DNA from 2 places in the Corynebacterium sp. HMSC071B10 genome. Region 1 is predicted to be linked to the other one. Evidence: predicted binding sites of a transcription regulator. Region 1 holds the regulator's gene; the other holds the start of a gene.
The links. The regulator LexA, encoded in region 1, represses DNA repair genes until DNA is damaged. The targets are predictions, from matches to a motif close to CGAACANNTGTTCG.
Positions count from the first base shown of each region.

Region 2: the regulator LexA is predicted to act here: its motif matches at 1,720-1,733, upstream of HMPREF2990_RS08425 (HNH endonuclease signature motif containing protein).

Region 1 covers NZ_KV818007.1:227,212-231,052, reverse strand. The annotation lists gene hrpA (ATP-dependent RNA helicase HrpA) at 1-555, shown strand, start outside; gene nrdR (transcriptional regulator NrdR) at 560-1,018, opposite strand; gene HMPREF2990_RS12725 (hypothetical protein) at 1,100-1,468, opposite strand; gene lexA (transcriptional repressor LexA) at 1,689-2,369, shown strand; gene HMPREF2990_RS07735 (DeoR/GlpR family DNA-binding transcription regulator) at 2,533-3,324, shown strand; gene HMPREF2990_RS07730 (1-phosphofructokinase family hexose kinase) at 3,514-3,841, shown strand, end outside.
Region 2 covers NZ_KV818008.1:33,925-37,765, reverse strand. The annotation lists gene HMPREF2990_RS08430 (ferredoxin reductase domain-containing protein) at 1-225, shown strand, start outside; gene HMPREF2990_RS08425 (HNH endonuclease signature motif containing protein) at 222-1,505, opposite strand; gene HMPREF2990_RS08420 (carbon-nitrogen hydrolase family protein) at 1,774-2,604, opposite strand; gene HMPREF2990_RS08415 (hypothetical protein) at 2,679-2,933, shown strand; gene HMPREF2990_RS08410 (alpha/beta hydrolase) at 2,926-3,841, shown strand, end outside.

The DNA of each region.
Region 1 (3,841 bases):
GCCCGCGTCGCCTCTATCCGCGATCTTCTGATCAAGCACGGCGGGCCGGTGCGTACGCCGGAAGACTTCGACGCACTCGTCGCGCGTATCAAGCCGGAGGTGCCGGGCGCAGTGCGCCGCATGGTGGTAGGAGTCACACCGGGCTTGGTGGCGTACGCCAACATGGCCAGCGAGCTTTCCCAGTGGGAGGGCCCAGCCATCGACGACATGAAGTCGCAGCTGGCGTTTTTCCTCCCGAAGAACGCGCTGACGATCCACGGGCTAGTCAACCTCCAGCACTTGCCGCGCTACATCGAGGCCATGCGCCTGCGGCTGGAGGACATGCGGATGGACCCGGACCGCGATGCGGACCGCCAGGAGGTCATCGACACTGCAAAGGCCTACCTGGAAGCGAAGCGCAAGACGCTACCAGCGGGGCGGGAAAAAACACGCGCGTACAAGGACGTACTGTGGCGCATCGAGGAACTGCGCGTGAGTATTTTTGCGCAGCGGCTCGGCACGCCGAAGCCAGTCAGCGCCCGCCGGATCGAAAAGATGGTGGACAAGCTGCGCTAGGTGCCTAGAAGTCGTCCTTGTCGCGGCGGCGCATCAGCCGGATTTCGGATTCGAAGTCGTCAGCGCTCTCGAAGGACTTGTACACCGACGCGAAACGCAGGTACGCCACCTCATCGAGCGCGCGCAGCGGCTCGAGGACGGCCAGCCCAATCTCGTTGGCGGGCACCTGGGAGCTGCCGTGCGAACGGACGGTTTCTTCGACTTGCTGCGCGAGCCGTTTGAGCGCGTCATCAGACACGTCGCGGCCCTGGCACGCCCTGCGCACACCCACGATGAGCTTGTCGCGGTCGAAGGGCTCGCTCACGCCGTTTCTCTTCACCACTGTCAGGACCGCCTTCTCCACCGTGGTGAAGCGGCCGCCGCACTCGGTGCACTCGCGGCGGCGCCGAATTGCGGCACCAGCGTCTATCATGCGCGAGTCGGTCACCCGCGAGTGTTCGTGGTGGCAGAACGGGCAGTACATCGCGGTCTCCTCCGGCAGCTAGGCATCTATCCTCTTGCTTGCCTACGCTACCCGGTGCCGCAGCCAGAGAGACAGTGCAACCTAATGCTGTGCGTAAAAGGCGAACTCTGCCTCGGTGGGCAAGGTGTGACCTGACTGTTCCGGCGAGAACACGCCGCCAATTGCAGATCCCAGGATAAGCGCGATTCCAAGTCCGATTCCCACCAGTACGCTTTCGCGCTTTTCGCGGCGGGATTCGAACTGTAATTTTTCGCTATCCCCAATATATCGCGCTTGCGGCCTCGTCTCGGTTCGCTGCGGAGTCGAAACATTGAGCGTTCGAACAGGGCGTACCTCTCGTGCAGAAAGTTCTCGTTCCATGAGGTCCCATTCTGCAACAGGGTATCCGCGATACCCACGTGACTTCGCGCTCGTAGCGACCGAATACGGGTGGTTGTGCATGATGGTCATTGTTGTGCTCCTTTGTGCGTTTTCTTCATTCTAAAAACCGGACGAACATTACCGAACGGTCTCGCGCCCATATGTTCGACATTAGGTTACGTGTTCGATTTATAGCACCCCAAACACAACGCTGTCTACCCCACAAAGAAGAAGTCGAACACCCTTGCCCTGTCTGGTAGGTTAGAGAGTGCGCGATACGCGCCACCAATTTCACAATTAAGGAGCACCCATGGCACGCAAGAAACCCGAAAACAAGAACTTAGACATGAGCGTTTTGTCTGATCGCCAGCGCAGGATCCTGGAGGTTATCCAGGACGCGGTGGTGCTGCGCGGATATCCGCCGAGCATTCGCGAGATCGGAGATGCGGCGGGGCTACAATCCACGTCTTCTGTCGCATACCAACTCAAAGAGCTGGAGAAGAAGGGCTTCCTGCGCCGGGACCCGAACAAACCGCGTGCGGTTGATCTCCGCCACCTGCCCAACACAAAGCAGCGCCAGAAGGCTCCGGCGGCGGAGGCCCCGGAAGATGCTTCGAATGCGCGTTACGTTCCTGTTGTCGGCCAGATTGCCGCCGGCTCCCCGATCCTCGCCGAGGAGAATGTGACGAGCTACTACCCGCTGCCCGAGGAGCTTTTGGGAGACGGCGACCTGTTCATGCTGCAGGTTGTTGGCGAGTCAATGCGGGATGCAGGCATCCTGCCCGGCGACTGGGTCGTGGTGCGCTCCCAGCCGGTAGCAGAGGAGGGCGAATTCGTTGCCGCACTGCTTGACGGCGAGGCAACGGTAAAGGAGTTTCACAAGGACTCCACCGGCGTGTGGCTTTTGCCACACAATGACGCCTACTCGCCTATCGACGGTACGCATGCCGAGATCATGGGCCGCGTCGTCTCCGTCTTCCGCACCCTGTAAATCACCCCTGATGCGGGTCGGCATGCCGCACAAAGTGTGGCTTTCGCCGCCCCCAAAGCGGGGGAAACGGAAGTAAAAGGGTGTAACCGGGCACCGATTTTTGCAACAATACGGTCAACGTGTTGGTTTTTGCTTAGTGTGCCAAAGGAGCCGAAGGAGCGCCGTGTACGCAGAAGAACGTCGGCGGCAGATCGCCTCGCTGACTGCAGTTGAGGGACGGGTCAACGTCACAGAACTTGCTGGGAAGTTCGGGGTAACCGCGGAAACAATCCGCCGCGACCTGGCTGTGCTGGACACCGAGGGGCTGGTCCACCGCGTGCACGGCGGTGCCGTGGCCAGCCAATCGTTCCTCACCACAGAGTTCCCGCTCGACGCTCGCTACCGAACCGCTTCTGCTGCGAAGCTCGCGATCGCACGCGCCGCGCTGAATTTTGTGCCAGACAAGCCTGGCGGCTCGATCTTTTTAGATTCCGGCACCACGATCAACGGGCTCGCCTCGCTCATGGCAAAACACCCGCCAGCACGCGAGTGCCACATCGTAACAAACTCGCTGCCCACCGCGCTTGACCTCTCGAGCGCCGACGTGCAGGACGTGCAGCTGCTCGGAGGCAACGTTCGCGCGATCACCCAGGCTGTCGTCGGCGATATCGCGCTGCGATCGCTCGCCATCCTGCGGGCCGACGTGGCTTTCATCGGCACGAACGCACTCACCATCGACCACGGGCTTTCCACCGCAGACGCGCAGGAGGCAGCGGTGAAGCAGGCCATGGTAACCAACGCTCGCAAGGTTGTGGTGATGTGTGATTCCTCCAAGCTGGGCAACGACTACCTGGTCAGCTTCGGCTCGATCGACGATATCGACGTGCTCATCACGGATGCCGACGCGCCAGCCTCCTTCGTCGAGGAGATTGAGCGCAACGGGGTGCAGGTCATCCTCACCGAGGAGGAGGGGTAAGCCCCCCCACGTATGTGGGTTTATGCCCGTTTCCTTGAGTATTCCCACACGATCGGGCATAATTGGGCGTAGCACGTGGTGCTCACACGACCGCTTTGTCGCTGTTCAAGGGCACTTGAAGTGCACTGCCCGCGGGGTATGACACACCGGGGGTAGAAAACACCGGACATCGACAGTACGGAGTACCCCGTGATCATCACGTTGACACCAAACCCCAGTATTGACGCCACCCTGTCCGTCGACCAGGTCGTCCGCGGCGAAGTCGTCCGCGCACACGCCGCCAGCCGCGAAGCCGGTGGCAAAGGCATCAACGTCTCCCACGCCATCGCCAAGGCAGGCGGGGAAACGCTGGCGCTCGCGCCATGCGGTGAGAATGATCCGTTTCTGCAGGCAGTAGGCCGGATCAATGTGCCGTTTGTGCCGATCGCGGTCGACGGTTTCGTGCGCACGAACACCGCGCTGACGGAAGCCGACGGCACGACCACCAAGATCAACGAGCTTGGCCCGGAGTTGTCCG
Region 2 (3,841 bases), on a different contig from region 1:
AGCTCGGAGGCACCCGCGGTGTGCGAGGGGCTGCGCCGCGTCTGGGCTCCCCTCGAGCACCTCGCCGCGGCGACCGGCACGTGGTGGGGCCGCCGCCTCATCCTCTGCGGGTCGACCGCGCGCTGCACGTTGCTGGCCGACGCACTCCGTGAGGCCGGCGCACCGGCACCGCTGGTCATCGCACCCGACGCCGAGCCCGACTGGTTCTGCCAGCGAGCGCTTTAGAGATCATCGAGCGCGTTGTATTCGGCGAGCGTGAGCGCGGTATCGTCGCGTTTGGGGCGCTGGTAGTTCATCGAGACGTGCCTTGTCCCGTCCGGGAAGACGAAATGGTAGTCCGGCCCGTCGGCTTTGATCTCGATGTACTCGTCGGAAACAAGCGAATGGCACGCCGAACACAGCGGTATGAGGTTATCCAGGTCGGTGGCCCCGCCAGTAGCCCAATCATGGACGTGATGGACCTCGATAAACTTTGTGTGATTACACCCAGGTGTCGCACACTCCCCGCCCCACATGGTCATGAGCGCGTTGACCTGCCCGTCCGTGGCAAGACGCGACGCTCGCGACGTGTTGAGAATCAGCCCGTTCTCGTCGACCGTGTTCACCCGCACCATCGCGTTCGCCACGGCATGAGCCACGCTTGCCGACGCCGCGCTCCCTCCCACCGGCAGATAGGCCCCACCATCGACGGTGGTGACGATGTTGACGTGCGCGCCCGGTGTACGCAGGGGATTCTTCGGGCGCGAGCGGACGATGTTGACCATGCCCATGAACGCGGCCAGCATCACTCTGCCGGTGGGCATGCCGAATCCTGAGGAGGTCGGCATCGCGTCCAGCGTCTCATCGACGACATCACGGCCGACGACGTCTTGTAAATCGACGTCATGGTAGGCCAACTCACCGATCTTCAGCGCTGCGGCAACCTGCGCACCCTCCATGGGGCTGAGGTCGGCCCACAGGCCGAAACGGCCGTTTTTGCGCTCAGCGATGCGCACGTACGACTTCGGCTGTGCCTTCGCGGAGTCCTCATCATCGCGCTCAAGCAGCGCAAGCTCCGCCTCCAGCTGGTGGTAAGTGTAGTCGCGCGCCATATCGATAAGCAGTTGCTCATCATTCTTTGCCAGATACGGCATCAGGAGCCGGACCTTGGAGTAGTTCACCGCCCCGTCAGCAAAGGCACCGGCGAGTAGTTGATGGCGCGTGAGCTTCCGGGCAATACGCACATACTCGTGCGCGGTGGTTTGTGAAATCCCAAGGCGGCGAATGAGCCAACCTGCGGTCGTTTTCGCGCCACATTTTCGGGCAAGGCGCAAAGAGTCGAAGATTCCGATGTCGTAGAGGAGGCGGGCTTTATGGCGTGTGATGCCGCCGAAAGTTGCTTCGATTCGATCGGCAATGGCTTGCACCGCCTCCTGCTCGCTCATGTTTTCGTCCGTGATGGGCGAAGCCTCGGCCACAGAAATGGCGCTTTTGTTAGCTGTTTGAGTGTCGGTGGGAGTGGTCATGTTCGCGGTCTTCCCTTTAGGTGATGGACGTTTGAAAAGGAAGCGTAACAGGCCACCCGATCATGGCTCCCACCTGCGATAATGCGAGTTTTATAGCGAGTTATAAAAGCGCTTCTTAGACATCACAACCAGCCCTGCCACCACCATCACATGAGGGTCAAAAACTGCGCATTGCGCAGTTTTCTCAGGGCGCGTTCGAAGGTCGACCACGGAGCGAACAAACGTGCGCGAATAACTGCGCATTGCGCAGTTTTTTAAGGAAACTCCCCTACCGCATCGTCGTCGCGGCTTCGATCTCCACCACCGGCAGCGCCTTGCGCACCTTGGCGACGCGCGCGGGATCGATGTCCACGATGAGCGTTTCGGGCCCGTAGCCAGCCTCGGCAACCACAGTGCCGTCGGGCGCGGTCACCACGGAGTGGCCGATACCGGTCGGCCCGGATTCCTGCCCGGCCTTTTCCAAAAAGTCGGGGCGCGCCTGACCCGCCGCCGCGAGGAACACCCCGGAGTCGAGCGCGCGGGCGCGGGTGAGCAGTCGCCACTGCTCGAGCTTGCCCTCGCCGTCCGCCCAGCTCGTCGGCACGACGATGACTTCGGCCCCGCGGCGTGCGAGCTCGCGGAACTGCTCGGGGAAGCGGATATCAAAGCAGACGGCCACGCCCACCTGCACTCCCTCGTGCTCAAAGAGGACGAGTTCCTCGCCGGGGCGCACGGTGTCGGACTCGCGGTAGTTAAAGGCGTCGTAGGTGTGGATCTTGTCGTAGCCTTTATGCACGCCCCCACCGGTGATCAGCGCGGTATTGAAGACACGGTGGATCGTCTTGCCGTCCACCTCGCGGGTATCCGCCGGGCGGAAGGTCCCGGCGACGATGGTGGTGCCGGTCTCCGTTGCTAGCTCGGCGAGCTGCGTTGCGAACTCCCCATCCAAGTCTTCTGCCTGCGTGTCCAGGCGGCCCTGCCCGAAGGCCTGGCTCGTCGCCTCGGGCAGCACGATCAACGTTGCACCCTCCGCGGCGGCGTCGCGGATCAGCGGGGTAACAAGCGCCACGTTGTCACGCACGGAAGGGCCGGTGGTGGTCTGGATGCACGCGAGTTTCATCCCCCAACCCTGCCATAACTTAGCCCGGCGCGCGGCCCCTTGCGCAACCATACTTCATATATTACGGTTGCGACATGACCGTTTTAGTTATTTCAGAAGAGACCGCAACCAAAGCTCGCAACTATATCCCGGAAACCAAGCACTATCCTGCAATCCCGCTCCAACCATCTCACACCGCAGCCGCATTAACAGGCGCGCACACGGAACTTACACAGGGCATCCACCACACCGTGCGCGCGCTCGCCGCCCACCTCGAATCAGTCGCGGACTTCGCCGACACCGCCTGCCGCCTCGACGCCGAACTCGCGGGGAGGCTCGAGCATGCATAGCGCGACCTACCAGCCCGCGCTCATTACGGGGCAGCTTCGGGGAGCGGTGTGGGAGCTGGGGCGGGTGCGTGGGGACGTCGAGAAGCAACTGCGCAACGCCGAAGATGCAGCACAGGCGCTGCATGCCACGGGTTTCGCTGGCTCCGCCGCCGACGCCGCGATCGCCCGGATCCACACGCAGCAGACTTCCCTGCGCAGCCACCACGCCGAACTGACCCGCATCCGCACCATCCTGAACACCGCTGCCGAGCTGCACGAACGGCTTGACCGGCTCGCCGAACTCGCCGCGAGGTACGGGCACTACCGGATCATCCTCTGGCTCAACCAGCTTTCTTTTGTGTTGGATGAGGCGGCGGGCGACGCGCTGCGCACGAATATTCCGCATCACACGATCGACGAGCTCTTCCACCACCCCGACCAGACACTCGAGGAGCTGCACGCGGACCACGCCGCCACCGTGCCAGCAGCGACGCAGCGCACGATCGCCGAGCACAGCGCGACCATCCTGGAGGCGGGCCCCGGCAGTACGACCGCCATGGTCGGCGACACCCACTCGCCGACGCGGATCATCACCATGGTCGCGGGCACGCACACCGGCAAACCGGAGGACCTGGGACGCGAGCTCGACAAGGCACAGCGCATTGCCTCCCGTACCGGAGCCGCGGTCGTCGTGTGGCAGGGCTACGGCCCGCCCGCCAACCTGCCCGACGCCGGCATCCAGACGCCGGCCCGGCGCGGCGCGGGCAACCTCTCGCGCTTTCAGGCCGCACTCGACGAACGCTTCCCCGACGCGCAGAAGACCCTCGTCGCGCACAGCTACGGCACACTCGTGCCCACCCGCGCCGCGTCCGAGGGCGGTTTGCTTGTCGACGACCTGTGGCTGGTCGGCAGCGCCGGAGTTGCAGGAA